2 regions of the Sphingomonas sp. LR55 genome follow, and region 2 is predicted to be linked to the other one. Evidence: riboswitches for the same ligand, from Rfam matches in the RefSeq annotation. Region 2 holds a riboswitch; the other holds the start of a gene.
The links. A riboswitch is a leader RNA that binds a small molecule or an ion and turns the genes downstream of it on or off. The one in region 2 is predicted to bind cobalamin.
Positions count from the first base shown of each region.

Region 1: another riboswitch for cobalamin. It lies ahead of QP181_RS19580 (TonB-dependent receptor plug domain-containing protein); the one in region 2 lies ahead of QP181_RS03215 (TonB-dependent receptor).

Region 1 covers NZ_JASPFO010000002.1:59,039-74,177, reverse strand. Annotated here, with positions in the region: gene QP181_RS19610 (hypothetical protein) at 1-54, shown strand, start outside; gene QP181_RS19605 (hypothetical protein) at 605-1,081, opposite strand; gene QP181_RS19600 (hypothetical protein) at 1,451-1,771, opposite strand; gene QP181_RS19595 (IS1182 family transposase) at 2,071-3,507, shown strand; gene QP181_RS19590 (PepSY-associated transmembrane domain-containing protein) at 3,739-5,229, opposite strand; gene QP181_RS19585 (TonB-dependent receptor) at 5,183-6,652, opposite strand; gene QP181_RS19580 (TonB-dependent receptor plug domain-containing protein) at 6,724-7,353, opposite strand; cobalamin riboswitch at 7,522-7,761, opposite strand; gene QP181_RS19575 (ATP-binding cassette domain-containing protein) at 7,964-8,320, shown strand; gene QP181_RS19570 (PepSY-associated TM helix domain-containing protein) at 8,232-9,392, opposite strand; gene QP181_RS19565 (TonB-dependent receptor) at 9,394-11,415, opposite strand; gene QP181_RS19560 (DJ-1/PfpI family protein) at 11,470-12,309, opposite strand; gene QP181_RS19555 (TonB-dependent siderophore receptor) at 12,322-14,457, opposite strand; gene QP181_RS19550 (hypothetical protein) at 14,584-15,139, opposite strand, start outside.
Region 2 covers NZ_JASPFO010000001.1:628,648-643,786, forward strand. Annotated here, with positions in the region: gene arsH (arsenical resistance protein ArsH) at 50-790, opposite strand; gene QP181_RS03160 (YnfA family protein) at 820-1,143, opposite strand; gene QP181_RS03165 (arsenic transporter) at 1,140-2,426, opposite strand; gene arsC (arsenate reductase (glutaredoxin)) at 2,423-2,854, opposite strand; gene QP181_RS03175 (ArsR/SmtB family transcription factor) at 2,869-3,198, opposite strand; gene QP181_RS03180 (hypothetical protein) at 3,229-3,768, opposite strand; gene QP181_RS03185 (hypothetical protein) at 4,017-4,514, shown strand; gene QP181_RS03190 (pyridoxamine 5'-phosphate oxidase family protein) at 4,699-5,133, shown strand; gene QP181_RS03195 (PepSY-associated TM helix domain-containing protein) at 5,362-6,756, opposite strand; gene QP181_RS03200 (TonB-dependent receptor) at 6,765-7,091, opposite strand; gene QP181_RS03205 (TonB-dependent receptor) at 7,052-9,136, opposite strand; gene QP181_RS03210 (DUF2946 family protein) at 9,216-9,626, opposite strand; cobalamin riboswitch at 9,775-10,011, shown strand; partial or broken gene QP181_RS03215 (TonB-dependent receptor) at 10,181-12,218, shown strand; gene QP181_RS03220 (NUDIX hydrolase) at 12,396-12,815, opposite strand; gene QP181_RS03225 (hypothetical protein) at 13,017-13,142, shown strand; gene QP181_RS03230 (HAMP domain-containing sensor histidine kinase) at 13,319-14,644, opposite strand; gene QP181_RS03235 (response regulator transcription factor) at 14,645-15,139, opposite strand, start outside.

The DNA.
Region 1 (15,139 bases), on a different contig from region 2:
TACCCCCTATGCTTCATGAGCGGGCTAATTAACATGAAAGATGCCGTTAGTTAAGCGCACCTGACTTTGCAAGCTGCGCGACAGTCAGTGTTTCAATCAATATAACTATGCCGACCTTCTATTCCTCTTTACGCTGCCCTTATTGATGTTTGTGGTGGCGTCCGAGCGCAAGGACGCTTGGCCTGATGATCATAAAGAGCGACAATCTGCTTTCTTCCCATCAATACCCCATTCGGGGCAGGCGAGAGCCGCACTACGGCAGAACACGATCCCGATAGCGCTGCTACCGCCATCGTGGACGATCGGATCGTAGCCCCCGTTCATGTCCGCGACGAACACATCGGGTCACTCCAACCGATCCGCGTGAATGGCACAAACCCGGTTTAAATCGTCAGCCATTCGCGGGCAACATGGAGTCGGCGTCATGCCGCTATTTGGCGCCTGCGGGGCTGTGAAAGCGATGCCCGCTATATCACTAGCCGTGCCTGAAACCGGACGGTCCGCTTTCCTTCCCATCCCGGACATTCCTTGATGCAAAAATTAAAAGTTTTGCATCAGGCCACCACGTTTTTCGGTAACTATAAGCGTCTGCCAAACCGAGCGATCAACTATGATATTGCTCAATTATGGAGAACACTGGGCTACCCCAATCATAGCTGAATTCGTCATAGCGATATCCAGTAAAAGACGCTGCTAGATCAATCGGAACGTCAAGTAAGTGGTCAACGTCGCTATCTACGCCACCGCTTGCGTTTTGCGCATCTATCTTGGAGATTTCTATTTGTCGTAATTGGTGCGGGACCGGGCCGGTTGAGGAAACATCGCATGTTCCTTCCTGGGCATCATGACTGACATTCCATGTGACGGTGCCGTTTTGTGCCGCAAAACACGAACTGAACATCACATGCTCTTCGACCTGGAATCCAACGATTTCGGTATCAGAGGAGCGACCAATGGTACTCGGACTGATCGCATATTCGAAATCATTAGACCAAATGATTGTCCACCCAGTTGGTAGTGAGGCGGCAGAAAATGGCGCTTCGTTGGCCTCGTCCGCCACGCCAGTATCTTTGAAACCCATTATCTCGAGCGCGCGATCCTTCGGTAGTCGAAGCGCCACCCATGATATCGAGAAGCCCATAAACCCTCCGTGTTTTTACGCCTCATACAGTATCGGTGACGACGACTGTTTCTACAAATGGCGCTTGGGTTGGCGTGATGCATAATTCACGGATTTCGCATCAGCGCATAAACAGCCGGAAGCCGAGCGCCCCTGTGATGCAAAATATTGATGCATCCCGAATACCCGTTGATTGGTTGGTTTCTTGAGGTGTGGCCTCTAAAGCGGCCATTCCGCTTTCCTGCCCAACCCAGACATTCCCGAATTCGATTGGTTGTGGGAACGCTCGCGCGAAGATCGACAATCCCGCGATCTGATCGCTACGAAGGGCTATGTCCGTGCCCAGCCACTATAAGAGGCAGCGCCCGTCGTCATATCGATCACAAAGGTGTCACCGCCGATCCGGCTTGCATAAAATCGTCCTTCGATATTGCTGATGGCGGAGAAGGTGTCGGTCGCGGGGCGGGTCGCATCGAACTTCCGGTGCATGTCGTCCGTCGCGCCTGGTTCCGGTGCGATCTGCCAAACGGGCCGGTTGCCGGCGTCGAACAAGAACACCTCTCGCCCCCAGATTTCGCGGTGAATGACATCCCTCGTCGGATACGCTTCGAATAGAACCAGACGCCCCGAGCCGGGCACCGGTAAGATCATGCCGATAGGGTAAGACTGCACAGCCTGATCCGATATTCTTGTTCCACACACCACAATACGAGGCAGCGGTTAATTCCTCAAACTCGATCCTTTTCGGGAAAAGCTGAGCCCCGCAATGTCGGCTAATGCCACCTGCCTTCCCGAAAGCTGCCGTTCCGCTCCCCTCTCCCATTATCGCCGTTCAGCGGCCGGATGTGCGGAAAACCCGGTCGTAATCATAGTTGTGCGACAAACAGGTCAGACCGTCCGAAAACGTCATGAGGGATTCCAGCGTGGCGGCCGGATCGATATGATCCGGCATGGGGTACATCGAAGGTCTTCCACGCGATCAGATGCAGTTGCTGCCGGCGTCGGTCGATGACTACGTATCGGCGGACAACCCGGCGCGGTTCATCGCGGCGTTCGTCGACGAGCTGGATCTGGGTGAGCTTGGTTTTGGCCGGGCGCGACCCAAGGCGACAGGCCGGCCCGGCTATGATCCTGCTGATCTGCTGAAGCTGTACCTCTACGGCTATCTGAACCGGGTCCGGTCGAGCCGGTGCCTGGCGGCAGAGGCAGGACGCAACTTGGAAGTGATGTGGCTGCTGGGCGGCCTGCAACCGGACTTCCGCACGATCGCGGATTTCCGGCGCGTCAACGTGGCCGCGTTCAAGCCATTGTTCCGGTCGTTCGTGTTGCTGTGCCGCAGGCTAGACCTGTTCGGGCGGGAGTTGGTGGCGGTGGACGGCACACGGCTCAAGGCTGTGAACAGCCGTCGGCGCAACTTCACTCGCCAGAAGCTGGCTGGGTGGATCACAATCGCCGATGAGCGGATCGAGGAGTATCTGACCCGGCTCGACCGCGCCGACCAGGCCGAAACTGAAGCGGAAGGAGCTTCCGCACGCGCCGCTGTGCTGACGGCGAAGATCGCGCGGATGCGCGAGCGCCGGCTCCGGCATTCGGCGATGCTGGCCGAGTTGGTCGCCAGCGGTGAGAGCCAGAAGTCGCTGACCGATCCTGATGCTCGCGGCATGGCGATGCACCCCAAGGTCGGCGTCGGCTACAACGCGCAGGTCGCCGTCGACGCCCGGCACAAGCTGATCGTGGAACAGCACGTCACCAACGCCGGTAGCGACCTTGGCCTGCTCGCGCAGACTGCTGGCGCCGCACGCGAGTTACTGGGCGTCGAGCGGATCGCCGCGGTAGCCGACAAGGGCTATTACAAGGGGGAGGACATCGCTGCCTGCGAGACGGTCGGTGTGATCCCCTACGTCGCCCGCCCAGAGCGTGGTCCTGCCATCGACCAGGGCTATTTCGGCAAGGACGCTTTCGCCTACGATGCGGCGCAGGACTGCTACACCTGCCCTGCCAGGAAGCGCCTCGATCCGTTTAGCCGCTCCGAGAAGGACGGTCATTGCACCATCCGCTACGGCAACCGGCAAGCCTGCCGGGCCTGCCCACTCAAGCCACAATGCACGTCCGGTACGGCGCGGACCATCAACCGCTGGGAAGGCGAGGCGGTGCTCGACCGCATGGCCGAGCGGCTTGCCACCCGCCCCGACATTCTCGACCGGCGCCGCGAAACGGTCGAGCACCCCTTCGGCTCGATCAAACAGTGGATGAACCAGGGCGCGTTCCTGATGCGGGGGCTCGGCAGCGTGAATGCCGAGTTAAGCCTGACCGCGCTCGCCTACAATCTGAGGCGAGCCATCACGATCCTTGGGATCCCCGCCATGCTCCAGGCCATGCAGGCCTGAAAGGCACGCGTCCGGCTGCCAGAACCACCCTTATAAGCCGGCTATCAGCAGCCAAGGCGCAGTTTATGCGATATCAAAGCGGACTTGGGCCGAAAATAGCGTCAGCGACGGCTCTTCTGACACCCGATCGAGTGCGCATCTGCCCAGAATACGTTTTCGGACGGTCTGAGGTGATTTTGGACGGCAGTCGCAGCCGCTGAATGGTTTCCGGGAAGCTGGCTACAAAAACCGCTACCGTGCGAGCCTTTTCCACCCAAGCCAGATACCACTTATCGACGTCACAACACCGGCGATCGAGAACAGCCAGATCAGTCCATCCCAGGCCGGCCGGTGCAATGTCAGCGTGTTCAGATCCCATCTGTGGAGGAGGTTGAATACCCAGCGGTACACCCTCTGTCGTTCATCGACCGTCCGGAGAACTTCCCCGGTAGCGGGATCGACATAGAACCAAGTCTGCGCCGGATCGGCAAAACGCAGCCGCAACACTGGTAGACGCGGTAGCATCCCGACCGCATACCAGTATGCATCGGGCGCCGTCAGGCAATCGACCGAGAGTAGCGGCGCGGAGCTCTCCAGATGACGTACGGCCCTCACGATGGCCACCTCTGTAGCTTGGGATGGCGCGAGTGTGACCGCATTCAACACTACTCGCCGCCCGTCGTGATAGGACAGCAGGACGAGGGGGGTTCCCGCATGGTGAGTCAACTGCGCTATCACCGCACCCTCGCCTGCTATGCGGAGCCGGTCGAGTGCTAGGTCCGGCATCGGATCAGAGGCCTGATAAATCCGCATCGCCGCCTTGTCCGGCTTCGTCCCGCCAAACAAATGACCAGGGTCTACCGACAGCCAACCGCTAAAGATCCAGGCGACTAGGAAAGCACCACCCACCAGCCCCGCGACATGATGCCAGAGCATCCAGCCGTTGTAGGGTGTCATTCGCCCGCCTTTGAAGCGCCGTGCGCCGATGCGGGTCCGCAGGATGCCGATCCACATCCCCGCGACCGCCGCGGCGATGCAGGGACCAGACACCCATAGCACGACCTGACGCCAAGCCGTTTGATCCTGTCTTAGAACCGTCGGATAGAGCCAGTGCGGCACCGAGCCGAGCCAATTCCAGAACCGCTCGCGACGGGTGGTCACTTGAAAGACGGCGCCCGTATTCGACGACACATAGGCCTCCGTGCCGGACGCGTCGGCAAGCGCAACCTTCCAAAGTGGACGGTGTCGATCGAAGCCGCCAGCAACCGTCCACTGATCCCGGGTCAGCCGTTCTACGTGCCTCGTCGGTGCGTTGGCAAAGCGGCCAGCGACCCGACCGGCGTAACGAGCATCGACTGGCCGCAGGACGGTACCGCGACTGGCGGCGAGAGTGGTGTGCGTTCCATCCCACCCGGTCACGCGCCAGACAGGCGCGCCGTCGCGCATCTCGAGGAACAGCTCCTGCGATAGCCGTCCGCCGTCCAGCGGGGGCGGCACGTTCACTGCTGCCCAGTCGATCGCCTCGCTCCCAGCCAGCTTATCGGCTGGCGAGAGGGAGGGATAAGGCACGTAGACCATCACCAGCCCGGACAGAAACCACATGGCGAAGAACAGGCAGCTGGCGATGCCGATCCAGCGATGAACGAGGTACAGCCAGCGCCGGGCAGTCTTGCCAAGCGCCGGCCGCCTGAGGGCGTTAAAAGCTGGCACGAAGCGAAACGTCGACCGAGCGGGGACGGCCAAGGACCCACTGCTGATTGTTGTACGTGTTTAGCGCGTAGGCCCGGTCAAACAGGTTGTAGCCGTGGATATCGACCGCGAGGCGTGGTGTCACCGCAAAGGAAAGCGTGGCATCGATCGTGGTGTAGCTGGGGACGCGGAAGCTGTTGGCGTTGTCCGAATAACGACGCCCGACGTAGCGCAGCCCGGCGCGCGCCTGGAGCGAGCGCGTTGCGTTCAAACGCAGCCAGAGATTGGCAAGCGTCTCGGGGACGTCTGGCGGGGTGTTGCCGTCGAAGCTCGAGCCGCCGGAGACGAAGTCGTCGAACGTCGCGTTGAGCACGCTGCCGTTTGCATCGATCCCGACGCCGTAGGGCAGATCGAGCAATACCGCGGCCTCGATCCCCTTGGCAGATCGCTGGCCGACCTGCTCGACCGGGCTCGTCGGGGTCAACTGTGCCAGCAGGCGTTTCTTGACTATGCGATAGGCGGCGAGGGTGGCGGTGCCGCGACCGTCGAGGAACACCGCCTTGGCGCCGACCTCAACTTGGTCGCCGACCGCGTTGCTGAACTGAACCTGCCCGGTCGAATAGGTGGTCAGCGTCCCCAGTGGGTCCACGCCGGTGGCATACTGCGCATAGAGCGACACCGTCGGGATCGGCTGATAGACGCTACCGACCCGCCAGGTCACGTTATGCAGCCGCTTGTCGAGCGCGAACGTCTCGGTGCTGACGCCGCCTGGATAGTCGATCGACCAGCGGCGGATCTTGTCGTGCTCGTAGCGCACGCCACCGACGATCGAGACATGCGTGCCGAGTTTCAGCCGGTCCTCGGCAAAGACCGCATATTCGGTGGTGCGCGTACGATAGCGCGGTGCGATCCCCTGCGTGTCGACGATCAGACCTGGATCGAACGCTAAAGGATCGACCTCCGAAACCTGGGGGTCCGAACCGAAGTTGTGGGAGTAGGTGAGTTTGATGAGGTTGACGTCAAAGCCCACGACAAAGTAGTTGCTGACGCCATCGGCGATGCCTGTCCTGAGCGTCACGCTGCCCTGATCGCCCCATTGCGTCTGATCGTGGACGATGCCGGTCATGTCGGTGCGCAGGATGCGCCCCGGTGTGCCGGTGTTGCCGCTGCCGTTGGCGCAGACGCCGTCCGCGGCGATCCAGCAATAGGTTTCGAGATTGAGCCAGGAGCGTTTGGAGGTGAGACGATAGGCCTGGTTGCTGACGGTGACCGCATCGCTCGGCGTCCAGTCGACCTGCAGGCTGGTACGGTTGTCGCGGTAGCGGATAAAGCCATCGCGTGTGTTGTAGTTTCGCTCCCCGATGCGGTCGTCGAGCCGTCCTTCGATCAGCGGCGTGCCGAAATAGCGCATCGGCTTCTGGTCGCCATAATCGTCACGCGCGGTGGCGACGAGCGTGTCGGTCGGTGCCCAGCGCAATGTGCCCGAGACTGCATAGCTGCGCGACTGGCCGCGATCGACATAGCCGTCCGATCGGCGATAGCTGCCATCTATGCGGTACGAGAGGCGCTCGGTGATCGGCCCCCTGCGCCAGCTGCCACATGGAAGCTGTCCTGCGAGCCATAGCCGATCTCGCCCTCCACGTGCGTCCGCTGCGTATTGGGTTTGCGCATCAGGACATTCACCGCGCCGCCCAGCGCGCCTTGGCCGTAGAGCACCGAGGCCGGGCCACTCAGGATGTCGATCCGTTCGACCATCCACGGATCGGTCGGAAAGGTGATCGTGCCCGCAGCCGGGAACAGCCTGATGCCGTCGATGAGCTGGAGCATGGATCCCTGACCGCTGAAGCCCCGTGCGGCGAGCGCGGTGCCACCGTTGCCGGGGTTGCCGGCGTTGCTGATGCCCGGCGCACGGCTTGTCGCGTCGATCACCGAGAGGTCGCCACGTGCGCGGATCGTGGTGCCATCGATGACCGAGATCGTCGCGGGGGTCTCGAGCGGCGTAAGGCCCAGGCGGCTGCCAGTCGCGTTTGGAGTGGTGAGCGTGTCGCGGGCATGCTGGCCGACAACTAGGATGTCTTCATTGTCGGAGGCAGGCAAAGACTGCGCATTGAGCGGCGCTGCAAAAACAGGCGACAGGAAAGCCCCCGCGACCGCGAGTCGAAACAATAGGAATGGCATTACGGTAATCCCCGGGGCGTCGAGCGAACCCGGCAGGGACCTCCCGCGAACGGCCGACATCCGCGCCATGCGGACGCCATCGCGACCGGCACGCATGCCCGTACGGTCCCCACCGCACACGTCGTCGCTCGACGGAGTACCGTGCCGCGGCCACCCCCTGGGCCCGGCAAGAGCGACCAGACGCCGGCAGGTCTCCTGGCTCACGGGTCATCACACGATGCACGGCCTTCCCAGGCCTTCGTGACTTACGTCCGGCCCAGTGGCTGCCCCTTCCTATGAAGGAAGAAGCGATATGCATCGCGCTCGCCGCTTACAGTTGCAGGGACAGCCTCGGATTCAGGCGGCGAACCACCCTCACCGCGTTCCCTATTAAGTCCCTCTCAGGACACCGACGCGATCATGCCAGCCTGCTTCAAAAGCAGTTCAGCGGCGCCGATGTATCCCGATCAATGCTCTTGAGCAATCGCCATAACCGAACGTCACGGTCTAGCGTCCAGGCGGCGTCCTCTAGCGCAACCTGCTTTTCCAATAGCGGACGGAACGCTCCTGTTGCAACGCGGCAACAACATCGTATGATACGCTATATCATGTCGCAGCTAGATTGAGGCTTATGCCCGATAATAACGGTAACCCTATTGCTATCCACGAACTGGCGGTTGCCTATGGCAACCATCGCGTTCTCGACGGTCTATCGCTCGATGTTCCCGCCAGCAGCATCACGGCATTGTTGGGTGGCAACGGAGCGGGCAAATCGACCACCTTGTCCGCTTTGCTCGGCTTTGTGCGTGCCGATGCAGGACAGATCGCAGTCTGCGGCATCGATCCAGGTGCGGACGCTGACGCGGCACGCCGACGCATTGCCTACGCGAACATCACTGTCATATGCCTCGCGGCCGTTCGTTCGGCCCTGCGAACTTCGCCAAAGTCCGACGCTCCGAATAGTCGCGGCGCCGCGACCAGCGCATAAAACCGGTCGTGAACAGGATCATGGGCAGTATACCCGCGACCAGCGCGAGCAGCCGACCGGTGAGCCCGAACGCCTCACCGCCATGCAGCGGGTGGAGCCAGTTCAGCACCGTGTCGCCGCCACTCTCCGCACGGCCGTCACGCACGGCAAGGATGCGACCATCATGGGGATCGAACCAGACATTGGTGCGCGGGAAGCGTCGGCTCGGCTCGCCGGGGCGGGCGAGATTGATACGGACCGCCCCTGAGGGAGTGGGCGGCGTTTCGATCCAGGCAAGCGCACCGTCGAGAAAGCGCCGACGTGCACGCATGATGAGCGCGTCGATGGTCAATCGGGTGCTTCCGGGCATCACGGCCGGCTTGGGTGTCTGGTAAAGCGGCGAGACGCTGGAGATGATCGGCCGGGTCTGGTCGGGCAGGTCGAGCATCACCCCCGTCGCGGTCACCACCAGCAACAGGATCAGTCCGGAAAGGCCGGCCAGCTTGTGCCAGTCGTATAGTCGCCGGATCGGCACGGCGCGCGTTTTGAACCGCAGCGCCCGCCACCAGCCCCCTGATCGCGGCCACCACGCCCACAAGCCGCTCGCCAGCAGTACTAGCATGACGATCCCGGCAATCCCCATCGCGATCCCGCCGGGCTGCTCCAGCAACAGGCGGTAGTGAAGATCGTAGATCCAGGTGACCAGCGTATCACCCCAGAAGCCGGTGCGGATCGTCGTCAGACGCTCCGGGTCGACCCAGGCGAGCAGCGGCGCGAAGGCGCGTCCTGTCGTTTCCTTCGGTGTGTAGTACCGGACAGGGATAGCGCCGCCCTCCCCCGTCACCTCGATCCGCCACGCGCCAGTGCGCGACGGATGCTCGCGGTGAAGCGTATCGATCACCGCCTGCCACGACGCCGGGCGTGCTCCCGTCGGCACCGCGCGCAGCGCCGGGCTGAGCGCAGCGTCGATTTCCGGATAGAACACCAGTAGACTGCCGGTCAGCCCGGCAAACGCGAACAGCACGCCGATCGTCAGCCCGAGCCACAGGTGGACGCGCCGCATCGTCACGCGCAGCGAAGGACGCGTCGCCATTTTAGAAGCTCAACCGCACTGCGCCGAACAGCGAGCGCGGGTCTGCCGGCGCGTGAAGCCGCTGCGTGCCGTCGTACCAGACATATTCGTAATGATCGTTCGCGAGGTTCTTCAGTTGCGCCGACAGTTCGAGCTGCGGTGTCACCTTGTAGGCGAGTTCCGCGTTCAGCACGACATAGTCGCCATAGCGCCCCTGCGTGTTCGCCGGGTTCAACTCATAGCTTGACTGTCCGTTACCCCAGAACGATACGCGCAGCTTCGGATCCGGGGTTAGGTCCAGCCCGCCCGAGAAGACGTTCTGCGGTACATGGTCGATCGCGTTGCCCGCCTGCGACGGCGTCGCCGGATCGGGCGTCACGATCCGTGCGGTCTGGTGCGAATAACTGCCCCAGAGCGCAACGCTGCGCACCGGCTTCACGTCAATTTGGAAATCGACGCCCCGCCGACGCGTCTTGCCGAGATTGTCGAAATCGCCCGATGGATCGTTCAGACGACGCTTCAGTTCGCCACTCGCGGTCTGCTGCCACAGCGCGACGCGCGCTTCCAGCCAGCGACCGCGCGTCAGTTTCACGCCGCCCTCGAACCCTTCGTTGATCGACGCCGCGACATCGACGACGCGGGGCGCCACCAGATACGCACCTGAGCCGGCACCGATCTGGAAGGTCCGGCCGTAATTGCCGTACACCGTGACGCCGTGCACGGGCACGATCGCGACGCTCAGCTTGGGCTGGCTGATCGTGCCGTAATCGTTGATCGGCGCGGTCGTGCCAGCGAGCCGGTTGGTGAAATCCCCCTCGACCCGGTCAAGCCGCCATGCGGGCGTGATCTTCAGCCAGTCGGTCGGTTCGATCACCGCCTGCAGATACCCGCCGTACACGGTTAGGCTGAATTTCTGGTCTCGCGTCTGGTTGGTGAGGATACGCCGGTTGGTCAGCCAGCGCAGACTCTTGTTGTCCTGCACCTGCACGTCGCCGCCCGCCTCGATCATCAGCGCGTCGCTGGCGTGGTAATGCAGCGCGAGCGTGCCGCCATATTGCCATTCCTGGGTCAACCGGCGTTGTTGCGCGACGTTCGCCGAGAAGCGGACGTAGCGGTCGTCGCGCAAAGCGTTGGCATAGCCCTTGGCACTGAGCGCGAGATCGCCGGTGAGGTCGGAATCGAGGTGCACGCTGTACTGTCCGAGCCGACGCTTGCCGCCATCGGTTTCCGAAACCGCGTAGGAGCGTCGTCGGTTCGTATAGGCATCGGCATCGGTCAGGTAGCCTGGCTCCTCGGCGGTCGCGTTCGAATGGCGGACGATCGCGCCGAGCCGCGTCGATCCGAAGTCGTAGAACCATTTGGCCGCGAGATTGAGCCGGTCGAGATCGGCATGGTCGCGAAACGCATCGGTGCGTCGGTAGCTGACCAGGTAGTTCTGGCTAAACTGGCCGCGTTCCAGACCCGCGGAGACCTGACCGTCGATCGTCCCGAACGCGCCCGCGATGGCCCGCGCGTCGAGGTAGCTACCACCGATCCGCGTCAGGATGTTCGCGTTGCCCGCGATATTATGCAGGCCCCAGCGCGGATCGGAGGTGCCGCGGACCAGTTCGATCCCGGCGATGTCGAGCGGCGAGACCATGTCGATCCCGGTCATGCCGCCGGCATTGTCGTTGGTCGGGACGCCGTCGATCAGCAGCTTGACCGCGTTGATCTCGCCTTCGCCATTGAAGCCGCGGATCGAGAAGCGGCCCGAGGTGGTGCCCTGGTTAAAGTCGGTCAGCACGACACCCGGCAGCCGCGCGAACAGCTCCCAGGTGTTGTCGACCGACTGGCGCTGGACGATGTTGCCGCCGAGTACGTCGACCGACGTCAGCACATTCTCGGTCGAGCGCGCCATGCTGGGCGCGGTCACGACGATATCGCCGATGGTGAAGCGCGTATCGCCCTCTACCGGCCCCGTCGCGGCCGTCCTTGCGGTATCCGTCTGTGCGGTGGCGGGATAGGCGAGCGCCAGACCCAACATCAGGCCTGGCACAGTGAGCATTATCGTCTTCACTTCAGTCTTCCCCTTAATTCGTTACTTCGTCGATCTGCGGATTCAGCCGTTGGCGGCGAGGGCCTCGGCCTGTTTCCTGAATCCGGCGATCAGTTCGATCATCGGCGCCTTCACCTCGGGACGCGCGGTCTTGAGCGTGCCGGCGTTGAAGAGTGGCTGCGGATCATATTCGCTCATCAGCTGGGTGCATTCGGCGTAGGTCCGGTCGCGCAGTTCGGCGATCATCGTCGGCCCGAAATCGAGCCCCGACGTCACTCCCGCGCCGGTGATGCGGTTGCGGTCGCGCACGACACGCGCGTCGGTCGGGATCGCGCCGAAACCCGCCAGCGCGTTGCGGCACGACCAGTGCGAGGTGGCCTTGTACCCCTTCAGCGATCCGGCCTTGCCGAGGATCAGCGAGCCCGAGCAGACGCTGGTGACGTATCTCGCGCGGGCACCGCGATCGGCCATGAATGCAATGGTCGCGGGATCCCGAGCCGCAGCGATCGTCCCGTCGGTGCCGCCCGGCGCGAACAGCACCGTCAAGTCCCGCGAACGGGTGTCGAAGGTGGCGTGCGGCGTGATTGTCACGCCCGCGTCGCTGGTCACCGGTTCGAGCGTTTTCGCGACCAGCATGACCTTGGCGCCCATCATCGATGCGAACATCGACTGTGGCCCGATCAGGTCCATGACGGTCATGCCGGGGTACATGAGCATCGCGATCTGTTCGTCGCCTATCCAGTGGATGCCGTCGCCGCTGTTGCCGGGCATCGCGTGGTTCATGGGCGGCGCCATCGGCGCAGGTTTAAGCCTGGCGGACGCCGTCTGTGCGCCGGCCGCACCCGCCGCCAGCGGAGAGAGCAGCGTCATCAGCGCAGCGGTACGGCGATCGATGTTCGTCATCGACATATCCTTTCAGAGACGCGTCTTGAGCGTGACGAACGCCGAGCGCGGCTGCGTCGGCATCACGACCGGGAAGGCGAAATACTGATAGGTGTCGAAGCTGCGCGCGCCGCCCAGGTTGACGGTTGACACCTGCACAGTGAACCGCCCGATGTCATAGGATGCCTGCGCGTCGATCGCCGCATAGCCCGGCACGGACACGCTGTTGGGCAGCGTGATCTCGCGCGCGGTGAAGGCGGTGACGCCCGCACCCAGCGACAGGCCCTTCGCCGCGCCGCCCAGGACGCGATACCGTGCGGCGATACGCCCGCTGTGCCGCGGCACGCGCGGCAACCGGTCGTCGATCAGCGATGTGTTGGTGTCACGGGTGACCGCAGCATCGGTATAGGCGTAGTTCGCGATGATCGAGAACGCCGGGCGCGGTTCCCAGATCAGGTCGGCCTCGATCCCGCGCGATCGCTGCTGCCCGGTCTGCACCGCGAAAAACGGAAAGGCCGGATCGGGATCGGGCGTCGCGACGTTGTTGCGCGTCTGTTCGTACACCGCCAGCGTGCCCGACAGGCCGATGCCGGTCGCCGCAAGCTTGATGCCACCTTCGACGTTGCGCGACGTTTCCGGCCGCGGCGTAAAGCGGCTCATGAGGCCGAACGCGCCACGAAAGGCTGTGGCATAACCGGCATAGAGCGCTACCCCCGGCACGACGTCGACCGTCGCACCGATCCGCGGCGACAGCCGATGATACGTTTCGTCTGTCGCCTGCTGGTCCTCGCGGAACCTGAGCCGCGTGTAGCGAAGCGATCCGGTGAGGTGCAGCCAGCCATAATCGGCCTGATCCTGCGCGTAGATGGCCCGCGTCTCGTATCGGTCCGTCTGCAGGAGACTGGGAGGCAGGATTTCGCCGAACGACACGTCGTAGGTCGGATCGGCGAGGTCGATCGATCCGCGCGTCATGCCCGTGAAGGCCATGTCCGAATAGAAATCGGTATGGTCGTAGCTCGCCCCGACGAGGAACGTGTGCGTCCCGCCCACCATCTCCGTCTTGGCGACCAGGTTCGCATCGAACGTCGCCTCCTCGAAATGGCTGAGCATGTTGAGCGCGAGCAGCGGATAGGTCGTCGGGGTGGCGGGGTCGGCCGGGTACATGTCCGGATAGATGAAGGTCCCGAACTGCGGCACGCGGCTTTCGTAATAGCGGCCTGTGACGGTCAACCGCACGTCGTCGCCGAAGTCGTGCCGCAAGGTGCCGGTGACCATCTGGTTCGTGGTACTGGACCGCGGCTGACCGTTCGGCGCGCCGGGAAAGGCATTGCGATCCACTTCGCCTGCCAAGGTCTGCGCGGCGGGAAGCCCCGAATATTCCAGTTGCTCACGGCGACCATATTGCCCCTGCACCATCAGGTCGGTCCGGGTGCCGAGCTGGAAAGCGATGCTCGGCTGGACGAAGATCCGCTCGCCCTCGATCCGGTCGACCCAGTGGTCGTTGCTCTGATATTCGCCGGCGATACGCGCGGAAATGCCCGTTGTGATCGGCACGTCGAGTTTGCCGTAAGGATTGAAAGTCGCGAAGCTTCCGGCCCGGATCGCGGCATAGCCCTGAAGCTTGGTTCCGGGGCGCTCGCTTTCGATATTGATGAGGCCGCCAAGCGGCGAGCCGACGCCGCCGCCGTAGAGTGTGGCGCTCGGGCCTTTCAGCACGTCGATCCTGCGGATGCCGACCAGGCTTGCGGGATCGTTGGCCGCCGAAAACGCGCCGAACATCGGCAGGCCATCCTGATAGATCTCCGCCATGAAGCCGCGCACGATCGGCCCTACGGTCAAGCCCTCCTCGGGGCGGTTGCCGACGACACCCGACACATTCGCCAAAGCCTCGCCGAGCTGGCGACGATCCTGTTCGCGCAGCAGCGCGCCGGTCAGCACCTGCACCGACTGCGGCACATGGATCAAAGGCGTGGTGGTGCGCGTTGCGGACGCTGTCTCGGGAACGGCATATCCGTCGCGGATACCCGTGACGACGATCGTATCGCCAGTCCAGCTTGGCCCGGCATTGGTCGGTATGGGGTCAATCGGCGCAGTCCGAGCTTCGACGTTCTGAGCGTGCACGGTCGGAATTGAGAAAGACGTACAGGGTGCGGCGACGGCGACAGCCATCGTCGTCCCAAAAAGAGACTTCGGTCGAAACATCGAAAATGCCTTTGACTGGCGCGCGAGCCTTTGGCAGCGCACCATGAACGACAGCGACCCGCCCCCGATGGGAGGCAGGTGCGATTCAACAGGTCAACTGAAGACGGGCGGGCCTTGCGAGGGCGGCCGGAGATGCGGCGTAAGTGCAAGGCGCGGCGATCCGACCGCTCGCGAGCCAACCGCCATGACGAAGGCGATGGCCGCGATCAGCAGGACGGGATCGACCGCCGCGAGCGCGTGCGCCGAAAGGCTGGAGAACGCGCACGGCATCTCCGTCTTGCCATGCTCGTCGGACTTGCCTTGATCGGCCATGTCGCCGTGCATCCCCGGCATGGTCATGTCCATGTCCCTGCTCGTGCCAGGGTTAATGGTCTGCGGTGCGACCCCCGAGCAGATCGTGATCGCGATCCGACCGTGCTCGGCGGAGATCATATAGCCCGACGGGATCAGCAGCTTCAGCGCCAGCGCCGCAACGCAAATCAGCGCAGCAAGATGGCGATGAGCCAGAACATGGCGGCGAAGTGCGAACACCCGATGCGAGGTAGCCCAGTCATGAGCAACTGTCACTTGGACAGGATGACCTCCTCGTGACGTTCGTGCGATCCGAACCTGCCGCCGTTTCATGCGCAATTCCGCCCGGGAACATTCG
Region 2 (15,139 bases):
AAACCTGCGAGGGCAAATGTTCGCCGACGTGGATGACGGCGGCAGTAGATCATCGTGCGATGGCGATTGCGGAGTGGTCCATGGATGGATCGATCGGCACGCCGCGTTCCTTGCGTTCTGAATATCGGTCGACCAACTGGCCCGAGTGGGGTCGCAGAAGCACCGTGAACCGCACCAGCTCCTCCATCACGTCGACGATACGGTCGTAGTAGCTGGAGGCCCGCATACGGTCGTCTTCGCCGAATTCCTTGTAGGCCATCGCCACCGACGACTGGTTCGGGATCGTGAACATGCGCATCCACCGGCCGAGCAAGCGCAGGGTATTGACGCTGTTGAACGACTGGGATCCTGCCGACACCTGCATCACAGCCAGCGTGCGCCCCTGCGTCGGTCGCATGCCGCCCATCGAAAGCGGCAGATGGTCGATCTGCGTCTTCATGACGCCGGTAATCTGCCCGTGCCGCTCGGGACTACACCATACGTGCCCCTCCGACCACATCGACAGCTCACGCAGTTCGTGCACCGCCGGGTGGTCGTCGCCGGCGACCTGGTCGGGCAGCGGCAGGTCGTGGGGGTCGAAGATGCGTGTCTCCGCGCCGAACAGCTGCAGCAGCCGTGCCGCCTCTTCAACGCAGAGGCGCGAGAACGAGCGCTCCCGGAGCGACCCGTAGAGCAGAAGGATGCGTGGCGGCGGCTGATCCGTCCCGAGACCAAGCGCCAGCTGATCGATGACGAAGGATCGGTCGAGTGCCGGGGTGTGCGTCGGGTCGGCAAGCGTGCGGAGAGGCATGAAGATAGCTCCAGGATAGCTGTTCGCCGTCAGGCTGTTCGCGGTGCAAGCAGGATCACGCAGGTGCCTGCCAGGCATAGTGCAGCTCCACCGACGTCCCATCGGTCCGGTCGAACACCCTCGACGCTCCATAGCCACAGTAGCGAGGCGCAGATGTAGATGCCGCCATATGCAGCATACGCTCGTCCTGCCGCGTCGCTGGCCACTCGGGTGAGCAGCCATGCGAACAGGATGAGCGATACGATGCCCGGGGCGAGCCAGATGGGTGACTTTCCCATCCGGAGCCACGCCCAGAAGGCGAAGCACCCGGCGATCTCGGCGAGCGCGGCGGCGATGTAGACGATGGCGGTCATGCGATGGAGAGCCTCAGGGCAAGGGCGGCGAGCGTGATGAGCAGCACGGGCACGGTAAGCGTCATGCCGACCTTGAAGTAGTAGCCCCAGCCGATCTTCACGCCCTTCTGGTCGAGTACGTGCAGCCAGAGGAGAGTAGCCAGCGAGCCGATCGGGGTGAGCTTGGGCCCGAGATCGCAGCCAATGACGTTGGCGTAGATCATCGCGTCCCTGATCGTGCCCGTGGCGTGCGACGCATCGATGGACAGGGCGCCCACCAGCACGGTCGGCATGTTGTTCATCACCGACGACAACACGGCCGCGATGATTCCGGTGCTGAACGCCGCGCCCCAGACGCCACCCTCGGCGGTTCTATCGAGCAGTGTCGAGAGGTGCGTGGTGAGGCCGGCGTTCCGCAGGCCGTAGACGACGAGATACATGCCGAGCGAGAAGATTACGACTTGCCATGGGGCGTCGCGGATCACCTTGCGCGTCTCGATGACTTTTCCTCGTCCGGCCACTGCAAGCAGCAGAATCGCCCCGACCGCGGCGACCGCGCTGACCGGTACGCCGAGTGGATCGAGCACGAAGAAGCCGATCAGCAGCAGGGCCAGAACGATCCAGCCGGTGCGGAAGGTCGCAGGGTCGCGAACGGCGTCCGCCGGCATCCGGAGCTGCCCGACGTCGTATTTCGCGGGGATGTCTCGCCGGAAGTAGAACGTCAGAACGAGCAGAGTGGCCGCGATCGCCGCGAGATCGACGGGCACCATGACCAACGCATACTTGCCGAAGCCGAGGCGGAAGAAGTCGGCAGACACGATGTTGACCAGGTTGGACACGACCAGCGGCAGGCTGGCGGTATCGGCGATGAACCCGGCGGCCATGACGAAGGCGAGCGTCGGTTTCGGACCATAGCCGAGCGCACGCAGCATCGCGATGACGATCGGCGTGAGGATGAGGGCCGCACCGTCGTTCGCGAACAGCGCGGAGACGGCCGCCCCCAGCAGGACGACCATCGCGAAGAGGCGACGGCCGTGCCCGCCAGCCCATCGGGCGACATGGAGCGCGGCCCATTCGAAGAAACCGGCGGCGTCGAGCAGAAGGCTGACGACGATGATCGCCACGAAGGTCGCGGTCGCGTTCCAGACGATGTCCCACACCACCGGGATGTCGGATACGGTCACCACGCCGGCGATCAGCGCCACCGCGGCGCCGCCCATCGCGCTCCATCCAATGCCGAGGCCGCGGGGCTGCCAGATGACTAGCGTGATGGTGACGACGAAGATGAGTAGCGCGGCAATCATCCCGCCACGCGGTTCCCGTCTGCGTCGACGACCTTCTCGCCGTCCTCCTTGGCGAAGGCGCCGCGTTGCGGCTTGGGCAGGATGCCCAGCACCGCCTCGGACGGACGGCAGAGACGCACGCCGAGCGATGTGACGACCAGCGGGCGGTTGATGAGGATTGGGTGATCCATCATTGCGTCAATCAATCCTTCGTCGCTGATCGCCTCGTCGTCGAGGCCGAGCTCGGTGTACGGGCCGCCCTTCTCGCGCAGCAGCTGTCGTGGCGTGATGCCGGCGCGCTCGATCAGCTCGACGAGCATTGCGCGGGAAGGCGCCGTCTTCAGGTATTCGACGACGTGCGGTTCGACGCCGGAGTTGCGGATCAGCGCCAGCACGTTGCGCGACGTGCCGCAGGCAGGGTTGTGGTAGATGACGACATCGGTGGTCATGTGCTCGGCTCCATTCAGCAGCAGGTGAGTTCGGCCACGAGCGGCTCGCACAGCTCGGCGCTCCCCTGGCAGCAGTCCTTGGCAAGGAAGACCATCAGCGCTTTCAGCGCGCTGACGTCCGCACGCTGAATGAGGTTCCGGCCGCGCTTCTCGGAACGGATCAGTCCTGCCCGGACGAGAACGGCGAGATGCGTCGAGAACGTGCTCTGCGTCAGCGCGAGCTTGTCGACGAGCTCGCCGGTGGACAGCCCGTCAGGTTCATGGCGGATCAGCGTGCGGAAGGTCGCGAGTCGAGTGGGGTGCGCCAGCGCGGCAAGGGCACCCAGTGCGTCATCTTCAATCATCCATCGGTTTTAACCGATGGATGATATGGGTCAACTTCCATCGGTAGAAGCCGATGGGTCGTTGGTGAGGGCGACGCTTACCCTCGGCATGTCGAGCCGCAGACACGTGCCGAGCTCGGGTTTTCTCGCGTTGAGATACGTCAGGCTTCGTACCACTATCGGCAGGGGGTCGGTGAGATCATGGCGCACCAGGCGGGTAAGCGGGACCGTCGCGCTTCGCTCGACCGTCGGAAGGTGCATTAACCAGACATGGAGCGTCTCGAGCGGGTGATGATACCAGATGTTCTCGGCGACGCGGATGACGCACCGCAGGCCTTCGGGAGCGAGATAGGCCTGGATGTCTATCTTGCGGTCGGCCGACCGTAGGGACTGATCCTGCCAGATTGCCTCACGCCGGAGCCTAGCGATGAAGGCCTCGACCGTGGTGTCCGCCGCCTCGACCGCCGCGACGAGCAGGATCGGCAGATCGAGATGATCTCCGGTGAAGCGGAGGCGGCGGTCGGTATCCGGACCCTGCGTGACCGCCGCGACGGATGCATTTCGGCGGTCGTCGTCGGTACGGCCGGTCATCGCTTGGTCCTCGTTGCACTGTCCGGCAGAGCAAGCTGGTCCTCCGTTCCCTCGGGCGGCGCCGAAGTCCGCTGAGCTGCCCGTCGAAGTCGAGCCGCAGCACATGGACGTTGCTGAGCGCGCCCGGCGACATCAGCCGCACGCCCGACCACGCGGGGCGCTGGCGATTTGATTCAGTGAACCTGCGCCCAATCTGCAAATTAGACCGTTGCGTTCATAACGTCCCGGAGCCGTATTGGAGAAGTGAAATGGCACTAGAAAACATTGTTAACGCGGCCAAGTCTGCTTTGAAGGATGTCGTCTCGTCGCCATCTGCTGACCCAATTTCCGACCGTGACGAGGTTTTGCAGGACTTACATCTGGCCGAAAAGGCATGGGCGACCGACGGTGTTCATTCAGGAGTATGGTTCGTCCGTGACGGCGAGCATGTTGCCTTCACGCCCACGACGCGAAATGGGGCGACACTGACGATCGGTGGTCAAACGACGAACTTCATTCCCGCTGACCGCTTTGCCGACTACCTAGTGAACATGCGGGCCGCTATCGAAGCAGGCGAATTTGATCGTGAGATAGCAGGTGCGCTCCATGGTTCGGCTAACGTCGGGGGAATTGCCGAGGTTGCGCTTCCGCCGGCTAGAGAAGGCAGTCCGCAAGATATCCGGCAAGTGCAACAGGATGCTGTACTAATTCGTGAGGGGCGCAATCCGGACGGATCGTTATCTGCAGTCGTGAGCAGTGGTTCTTAGCAACTACTGCGAACAGAGGTGGCTCGGCAGAACTGGGGAGGGGCCTCTGTCTCGCCTGTCCATTTTCCAAAAACTGTTCCCGATTGTACCGATAGTCGTATTGCCGCACGCGACCGTTATGCCACCATGTTCGTTGCAACCGCTTGGGCAAACTTTCATGGCCCCACTTTGAAGGAGCAACACGATGTCGGACCTCAGCCTACACGACCTGTCAAAGAAGATGGCAAAGTTGGACTTCACGATGATGGCCACTCGCTCACCCAATGGCACCCTGACAGCCCGCCCGATGAGCAACAACGGCGATGTAGAATACCAAGGCGACAGCTACTTTTTCGCCTACCAAAACTCGCGAAAGATTACTGACCTGCGTGCCGATCCGCACGTCACGCTTAGCTATACCGGTGCCGTCGGTATGCTCGGCGGTCCCCCGCTGTTTGTAACTGTCGAAGGCGCCGCTGCGCTGATCGAGGACAAAGGCGCGTTCGCCGATCACTGGACCAAGGATCTCGATCGGTACTTTCCCGAGGGCATCGACACACCCGGTATCGTAATGATCCGTGTCGATGCAAAGGCGATCCGCTACTGGGATGGTAGCGATGAGGGCGAGATCACAATCTAAGCAAGTCACCTAAAGCCCGTATCACATAGGACTTCCGCGGCATTCTCGCGGAAGTCCTAACTTTCGCGACAGCAGGACAGCCGATTGCTGTGTAACCGTCGATGCTGATCGGCGCGGCTTGTCAGCGCTACATGCGACCCGCCCAAGTGTCGCAAAACACCTGTTTTCCGCATAGTCGTGATTGCGACAGGGTTTTTCACACAGTTGCCCCCGAGGTAGGGTCGTTGTTCAGGCAGTGCGAAGGGCGGGAGACTCCAGTCCCAGCCAAAGCCGCGCTTGAGGGACGCGCCGCAGCAGGACCCTTTCAACAATCGTCACGACCAACAGCGTCAGCCCGAACAGCGGCATATAGATCCCAAGGCCGACGATCGCTGCGACTAACGCAGGCCGGTAGCGTGGGTGCGCCGATGGCACCGGCGCACCCAACAAACCCGTCGGTCGCCTCCGCCACCACGTAACCCCGCCCGATACGGCTAAAACGACCAGCAACAGCGCAGTGAGCGTGCCGAGGATCTGATTGGCGATACCGAACAGCGCGCCCTCGTGCGCTGCGATGCCGTAGCCGATGACCCGGTCGATCCAGTGGCGCTCGGCGAACGCGACACGGCCGACAAGGCGCCCTGTCGCACCATCCACCTGCGCGTCCGATCGCAGCGGACGATCGGCTGCGTCCGATGACACCGCCCACGGTGCACCATCATGCTCGGGCGGAGACAGCAGCACGGGCGGCGCGATCCGCAACGGCCGGACCGTCGCGATCACGCGGGCAAGTTCACCCGGTCGGATCGTGGGCGTGGCCATCACCATGCCGTCATGCCCAGCGTGAGGGCCGAGCATTGCGTCCGTTTTCGGCGTCGGCGCCTTGCCGCCGATCGTCCAGTCAACCGGACCCTGCGTCGCGCCCGTGAGCGTGCGGACTTCGCCGAGATAGCTGCCCCAGGCGTTTGCCCACGGAAGGCCAGTGAGGATCAGCCCGAGCGCGAACACCGACACCCAGATGCCGGCAGTCGCGTGGATATCACGCCAGAACAAGCGTCGTCCGCCCCCCAGGCGTGTGTAGAGGACACCCGCGAGCCCTTTCCGGTTGCGCGGCCACCACAGATAGAGACCCGTCAGGAGCATGACGATCGCCCAGCAGGCGGCGATCTCGACGAGGTAGCTGCCCCACACCCCCGCCAGCAATTCGCCGTGAAGGCGCGACACCACGTTGAGCGGCCGGTCCTCCTCGCCAATGACCCTGAGAACCGCAAGCGAGTGCGGATCGACGTAGACGCGGTGATCAACGCCATCCGCGGAGACGATGACACGCACGGCGTTTCCCGGATATTCCGGAAGCACATATCTATGCAGCGACGATCTTGGGACTGCCCCCAGCGCCGCGCGGACCTGCGCATCGGGTGAGACCGTCCGCCCGGCAACGGGAAGATGATCGTAGGGCCGGTCCAACAAGGCTTCCAGCTGCGGCCGCCACAGATAGATCGTGCCCGTCAGCGACAGCCAGATGATGAACGGGATGCAGAACAGCCCCGCATAGAAGTGCCAGCGCCATACCGCGTTGTACCACCGTGCGCCGGGTGTCCCCCGTCCGTTGGGTGAGTTCCTGTTCATTACCGAAGCGTCCATGCCCGCCATCATAAGGCCTTGGTCAAACGTATCCCGACCGTCCGCGGCGGTCCGACGAGATAGGAAAAGTAGCTGGTCGCAGTGGTGTTGCCGGGCGACGTCGTGAACTCCTGACCGAAGACCGGCACGGCGTCGAACAGGTTGGTGACGAACAGGTCGATCCCCACGCCGCCACGCATCGTTACCCCGGCCGATGCGTCGACCAACGTATAGGCCGGACGCGGCAGCACCTCGCCTTCGCCGAACCCGCTGTTGGATCCGCCGACGTGGCGCGCCGCGGCGAACAGCGTGCCGGTCAGCCCTTCTGTGAGCGCGGTCTCGTACTCGCCGCGCACATTCCACAGCCAGCGCGGCACATCGAGCACACGGGACCCTGCCGGCAGCAGCAGGTTGGGCACGTCGTTGCGGTAGGTCGCGTCGGTGAACGATCCGCCCGCGTGAAGATCGAGCCCCGGGCCGGCGACACGGAAACTTCAAGCTCGCCGCCACGGCTACGAACGCGGCCGGCATTGACGGTAAAGGAGATGGTCGTCGCGTTGTTGATCCCGCACGCTGTCTGGAACGCCTGCTGATAGTCCTTCCAGTCGATCGCATAGGCAGCGCCGTTGATCCGCACACGACCACCCCAAAGGCTGGTTTTGGCGCCTATCTCGTAATTGTCGGTACGATCGCTGTCGTAGGGCGGCGGTACATCGGGAATGCCTGCCGCGCGACGTTCCGCAGCCGAGCAGATATCATCGGTCACGGGCGCGTTGACGCCCCCGGTGCGGAATCCCTGCGAGTAGCTGGCGTAGAGCGTCGCGGCACGGCTTGGCTCATAGCTTAGCGTGAAGCGCGGTGTGACGCCGTTCTCGCGATTGCGCTCGTCATAGTCGTAGGCGAGATCGCCGTCTGCTACGCCACCGATGCCATAGCGTCGGCTCGCTTCACCCTGGCGATAGGCAAACACGCGGGCGCCCGCCGCGACCTTCACCTTCGGCACCACGGCGTAGGTCAGCTCGCCGAACGCCGCGATCTCACTCTCACGGAAACGCACCGTCGTGTCCTGGATGACGGCCGGGCTGCTGGCACCGAGCGGCAGCGGCGCGGCGACGCCGAACAGGTTAGCGACGGTGATCGTACGGCCGGAGTCCTGATGAAGGTCGCGGTAGAGCGCGCCGAACACATATTGCAGCCGCCCCGGGCCGTCGGACACCGCGCGCACCTCCTGTGTGAACTGCTTCGTGCGGCCAAAATCCTTGAGCGGTGTTGGGAACAGCTTGCCGCCTGGACCCGGCCCGACAATGTCCTCGACGATTGGAGAGTCGAACGCGGTGACGTCGAACGACAGCCGGTTGCGCCGGTCGAGCCAGGACGAGTTGGACGACACGGTGAAACCACCTAGTGCATCGAACCGGTTCTCCATTAGCAGCGAGCCGATGACGAACCGATCCTTGGCATATGTGTCGGCATACCGCGCCTTGAGCCGCGCGCGTTTGCCAAAGGTCACGTCGCTATGGGGGCGGTCCGCATTGCTGTACGCGTCCTGCCAGACCAACGACGGGGTGATCGTCAGGCTCGGCGTGGCATTCCAGCGAAGCGCCGCGCGAACCGTGCCGGTGCGCGTCCAGTTGACGTCCTTGCGAACCGCCGACGTTCCCGCATTCTCGGTCAGGTCACCGGTAGTCGGCCGCAGATCGTCGATCCAGCCGCCCTGCCGGACAAACCCGCCCGATATGCGCAGCGCCAGTCTATCGGTGACGATCGGCAGATTGAGCATCGCCTTGGCGTCCCAGCTCGTACCGCCATCGGTAACGGTCGCAACGCTCGCCTGCCCCAGTGCGGCGATCTTGGTGGCATCGGGCTGGTTGGTCACGATGCGGACCAGGCCGCCCATCGATGACGATCCGAACAGCACGCCTTGCGGTCCGCGCAGCACTTCGACCCGAGCGACGTCGAACAGCTGCGGGTCGGGCTGTGAAAAACCGCGGAGTGCGCGGGTCTGAAGTGGGGTCTCGTCGAGGTAGACGCCTGTGGTCGGCGACTGAACGAACCCCACCCCGCCGATCCCGCGTATGATATACTGCGAGTTGCCGGGCCCGGTGGTCGCGAAGGCTAAGCCCGGTACGGAGTCCGCCGCGCGGGAGAAGTCCTGCGCGTTGAGGCGGCGAAGCAGGTCAGCGGAAAAGATGGTGACGCTAGCGGACACATCCTGGAGCGCTTGCGGGCGTTTCAGCGCGGTGACGATGATGTCGCCGGGTTCCGCTGGTCCAACGCTCAGCGCGTTGTTCGCTGTTGCGTCGGCCTTCGTGGGGGGTGCCGCCAGCTCCTGAGCAGATGCTGGTACGGCGAGCAGGAGGCAGGGCAGGCATGCCCCCGCCAACAAGTGGGATCGGATCATGAATAGGCCTTTGACCGGCCCCGAGAAAGCACTCGGGCCGTGGACGTGGTTGCTCCCGAAGGAGCACGCGATCAGTTGGTCAAAGGACGGCTGGGGGGCCTCGAAGCGGAGGCCGAAGATGGGTGCGGCGAATGATTGCCGGCAGCACGGTTGGTGACAGCCCGACCGCCATGACGAAGGTGATCAGGGTGACGAGCTGAATAGGATCGATCGCACCGAGCGTTGCGGCTGACAGGCCCGCAAACGCGCACGGCATTTCAGCCTTGCCGTGGTCCCGCGACTTGCCGTGATCAGGCATGTCGCCGTGCATACCCGGCATTGCCATCGTCACGGCTCGAGGGGCGACGCCGGAACATAGCTCGATTGTGATCCGGCCGTGCTCGCTGCCGATCATGTACCCGGCCGGCACGAGCAGCTTGAGCAACAGCGTTGCCGCGCACACGAGCACGGCGAAGTAGCGTTGCGCTAGGAGGCGACGAACGGCGAACACCGGACGCGGGTAGCGCAGGCAGGCAGTCCTGTCATTGCCGTGTCGATCTCCCCTGCAAACGGACGGGATCAAAGAAGGCCGAGGCTGTCTTGCCGATCGGAACCATCCCCGGTACGCAATGTCTGTCAGGCCGGAGAAGTATCTCCGACCCGACAATGATCGCGCTGGTGTCCCGAGAGGGACTTAATAGGGAACACGGTGTGGGAGACGCTCTCCCGAAGCCGAGGCTGTCCCTGCAACTGTAAGCGGCGAGCGAGACATACATCGCGTCCTCTTCCGGAGGGTGCAGCCACTGGATCAACGCCATAACGGCCGAGATCCGGGAAGGCCGTATATCGAGCGACGACCCGTGAGCCAGGAGACCTGCCAGCGTCTGGTCGCTCTTGCTTTGATCCAGGGGATGGTCGGGGCACGGTTCTTCCGTCTGGGCGACGAACGAGCGGCGGGGGTCGCATCGGTTCGTGTCGCGGGCGCTTGCGTCCGCCTGCCGACGCGTGCCGACCGTTCGCAGCGGACGCCCCCGTCCGAAGTCGCTTGGCGCACGGGGGACGGACATGCAGAATCTGAGATTACGAACAAAATGGCTCGAATGCGTGGCTATCGCTTCGGCATGTAGCACCACACCAGCATGGGCTCAGAGGCAAGACACCGAGGCTGTGCCGTCACAGGCACCAAACGACATCGTCGTATTCGGCCGCGGCGAAGCGAAGATCGGTGTTGCGCATGCAGCAAGTGAGGGCACCGTCGCCGGTGCCGACCTTCTGATTCGCCCTCTGCTGCGCGTTGCCGAACTGCTGGAGGCGATCCCTGGCATGGTCGCTGCGCAGCATTCGGGAAGCGGCAAGGCCAATCAGTATTTCCTGCGTGGCTTCAATCTCGATCACGGTTCGGACTTCACGACCTATATCGACGGGGTGCAAATGAACCTGCGCACCCACGGTCATGGCCAGGGCTATCTCGATCTCAACGGACTGATACCGGAGATCGTCGCGCGCGAGGATTTTCGCAAAGGGCCATACCGTGCCGATGGCGGCGACTTCGCGCTGGCGGGGGCTGCGTACATGACCACGATCGACAGCTTTGCCCGGCCGTGGCTTTCGGTTGAGGGCGGCTCTTATGGCTATGGTCGGATCGCCGCGGGCGGGACGATTGACGGGATTGGTGCGGGGAAGCTGACGCTCGTCGCGCAGACCAAGGTCTACGACGGACCATGGGAGGAGCCTGAGCATCTGCGACACGCATCTGGCTTCGCGAAGTATGCCGCTCCAGCTGGCGCAGGCCAGCTCGAAGCCTCGCTCAACGCCTACCGCGCGACCTGGCGTCCGACAGAACAGATTCCCGAGCGCATAATCGGTACCGCGCTCTGCAAGGACGTGTTCTGCTCACCCGATCCGACGGCGCGGGGTGAAACGACACGGCTCGTCGGCAACGTCGCGGTCCGCCAGCCTGACTGGCACGCCAATGTCTATGGTCAGTTCTACGACTGGTCGATGTATTCGAACCCGACCTACACCGATCCGGAGGGGACCAGCGCGCAGATCCGCCAGTTCGACAAACGCTGGATCGTCGGTGCAAGGGGCGAAAAGCGCTGGACGGTCGCACCGACCCTTGCCGTCTCGCTCGGTACCGAAGAGCGCTACGACCATATCGGCAGCGTCGGTGTTTATCGCACTAGTGCGCGATCGTTCCTGTCGTCGCTCGGCCGCTACCATGTCGAGGAGGCGTCGGCAGCTTTGTATGGCGAAGCGACTTGGACACCGGTCACTGGTCTCCGACTGATCGGCGGGGTGCGCGGTGATTATTATCATTATGTCGTGCGCGCGGGATCAGGCGGCGGCGGTAGCCGGCGAGGGCAGTGGAGACGATACGATCCTGTCACCGAAGGCGTCGATCGCGTACTCACCAACCGATCGGCTGGAGTTCTACGGCAACTGGGGGCGCGGGTTCCACTCCAACGACGTCCGCGGCGCGGTAAACGTCGAAACGCCGGTGCCTGTGCTGGTCCGCGGCAACGGCCGTGAAGTCGGCGCCCGGTGGCAGTTACCCGGCATTACGCTGACCGCGACCTATTGGTGGCTCGACGTCGACAGTGAACTGCGCTTCGTCGGCGACTCTAACGCGGTCGAGCCGACCGGTGCGAGCGAACGTCGCGGCTATGAACTGGTGGCGTTCTGGCGGCCTAGGCCGTGGCTCGCGATCGACGGCAACTATACGGCAAGCCGGTCGCGCTACGACAATGGCGACCGCATTCCCAACGCCTTCGAGAACGCCGCATCCGCCGGGATCGCGCTGGTGCTCGATCCGTGGGAAGCGAGCGTTCGCGTCCGTCACCTCGGGCCTTATCCGCTGATCGAAGACAACAGTGTCCGGGATTCAGGAAGCACGGTCGTCAACGTCCGCGCGGCTCGCAAGATCGGACGGTTCGAGGTGTACGGCGAGGTGCTCAACATCCTCGACAGCCGCGACAAGGACATCGCCTATTCCTACGAGTCCTACATTCCCTCGTTCGATACCGCGGGACCGACCGATGGTCGGTTGAGCCGCGTAGTTGAGCCACGCACCTTGCGCCTGGGTGCCCGCGTAAATTTCTAGACAGTGCTAGATGATCGCCAGCCTCGAATGAAGCTGGCGATCGTTGGATTGCTGGATTGCTGCACACCTACAATGTTGTTGCATAGCGCACGCATGGGCTCTGCTTTCAGATCGCGAACGCCCCCACTTAAGCGGGTAGGGTTCTCACAAACGATGCTCAATCGGGAACCGCCGACATTAGGCGAAGTCGGGTATTGCACCAGCGAAAGTAATCAGCAGCGCACGAAGCTCGCCATTCTTAACGGCCTCGATCGCTGCGTTGATGGGCATCCAGCATCTCTCTCGTTGCCGCATTTCGGGCCAGCTGGCATTTTCCTGACGGACCAGCATTGGAAACGCCCGTACGGCTATCATTTCGGCTTGGCCGTCTTCGTGGGTCTTGACCTGACGGTAGGTCCCAACGGGTACGGTGCTGATCGTGCCTACGACGCCCGCTTCCTCGAAGGCCTCGCGGGCGGCAGATCGATGCGCTGGCATCCCGCGCTTTACCTTACCCTTGGGCAATACCCACCTGGATCGCTTGCGAGAGGTGACTAGCAGAACTTCGACGCCGTTCAGGTCACTTTTGCGATATGGTATGGCGGCGGACTGGAGGATGAGGTCTGTACCTGCTTGATCGCAATTCGGTGGACATCATCTATCGTAATTATGAGGAGCAGCGCAATCGAAACGGCTACCGACCCTGGCGCTGCGATTTTGCCAGAAAGTCATGCTCGGCTCTTTCGATCGGGTGCGCCAAGTCCGCAGGACGTATCTCAGAACCTGCCCGAGCAGATTGGCGAGGGTCGCTTTGACAAGATGCTCCGGCTTGCCCTTTCCGATCCAGACGATGAAGTCTGGCGCTACGCCATCGAGGTGTCGGGGCATCTCGTTAGCCATGCGATCCCGGAATATGGGGCTGCGATCCTGCATAGTCAGGTTTAACCTTACGAACACGTTGCAGCTGCCCCCGTCGTCTCGCACGATGCTTAGAAACATGACCCTTAAATTAGACTACTTGCCGAAAACGATCGAATATCGGGAAAGCAGGCACCCTTCCCAAAAACCGCCGCTCATGCTGTTTTGAGGAATCTGTCAGTCGAAGACCCGCGGCCCTCCTCCTACTTGGAGAGCCGCACTATGACACCAAAGCCGCGATCCGGTGAGGATAGAAGGGCATCGCCGCCATGGCCGATCGCGACGGCGCGAACCAATGCGAGGCCCAGCCCATGCCCTTCAGTGGTGCGTGACGTCTCGGCGCGGGCGAAACGCTGGAACAGGCGTTCGGCATCAGCAGAAGGAACCCCCGGGCCGTTGTCCTCCAGCATCACCTCGATCGCATCCCGCGTCGCCTTCGCGGTCAGTATCGCCGTAGTACCGGCCGGCGTGTGGCGGAGGGCGTTTTCCAGCAGGTTCGACAGCGCCTGAGCCAGCAGACGGCGGTCGCCCTCAATGTGCAGACCGGTCGGAATGTTCGTCAATAATATGTGGCCGCTGGCTTCGAAATCCGGGCGGTAGGTTTCAGCCATGTCCTCCAGCAGTGCCGAGAGATCGAGCCACGCCAGCGCCCGGCGTTCCGCCATTCCTTCGATCTCGGCGATGCGGAGCAGCGCAGCGAAGATTTCCAGCAAGTCGTCAGCTTGCAGTCGGGCAACGGCAATAGCTGCGGCATCGCCCGCGGCTGCGCGGTCGAGCTGGTTGCACAAGCGCGTCAGAGGCGTGCGCAGGTCGTGGGCGACGTCGGTCGACACCTGCCGCAGATTGTCCATCAGCGCCGACATTCGGTCGAGCATTCGGTTAAGCGTCGCAGCGAGGCGGTCGAACTCGCTGCCGGAGTCGTCTCGGGGTACCCGCTGCGTCAGGTCGCCGGCGATAATCGAATGCGCGGTGGCATCGATACGCGACAGGCGACGCCGAGTTAGCCATCCGACCAGCACGGCCGCGCCGATCCCGAGCGCCAGCATCGCCGTGAGGGCGGCTGCAAACAGTAGCGCCAACGTCCGGTCGATCGCCGAGAGGTCGCGCCGATCGGCGACGACGACGAGCATTCCCGCGGGCAGCGGCGTGGCGAGGGACTGTCCTACGCCGGTTTCGTTGCCGCGCCGAAAACCGAAATGCTCCTGATAGCCTGATGCCAGCGGGGCCAGTGGCGCGATGGTGGCGGCGATCTGCCGGCTTGTGTGGTCGACCAGCAAATAATCGAGACTCGCTTCGTTGCGTGCATTTTCGCGCAATCGGATCGCGTCAGCCACCGCAGCTATGCCACCCTTGCGTGCCTCCGCCACCAGCGCGCGCGTTTCAACCGCGATACGGTGGTCCAGCTGCTCCTCCAGGGCCTCGTGCGTCACCTCATAGGCGATGGCACCGATGCCTACCGTCGCGGCGCTGAATGCCAGCGCGACCAGCACGACGAGCCCGAAGGTCGAGCGCCACAGGCGGGCGAGCATCTATTCGCCCCGGATCATGTAGCCGGCACCGCGGACCGTCTCGATCGCATCGGCGTCGGAACCGGCATTGAGCTTGGAGCGCAGGCGGCTGAGGTGCGTCTCGACGATGTTGGTCTTCGGATCAAAGTCGAAATCCCACACCCGCTCCAGCAGCATGGTGCGCGTCATGACCTGGCGCGGGTTGCGCATCAGTTCGGCTAACAGCGCGAACTCGCGCGGCTGAAGCGTGATGCGTCGACCACGCCGCTCGACGGTGCGGCGATGCAGATCGAGGACGATTTCACCGACTCGAAGAATGTGCGCGTCATCGCCACGCACAGCAGGCCGACGGGTCAATGCGTTGAGGCGGGCGGCCAGCTCGGAGAAAGCGAACGGTTTGACCAGATAATCGTCTGCGCCGCTCTCCAGTCCCTCGACGCGATCGGCGATCCCGCCGACAGCCGTCAGCATCAGAACCGGGGTCGCGTCGCCGGCCGCACGTAACGCCTTAACCAG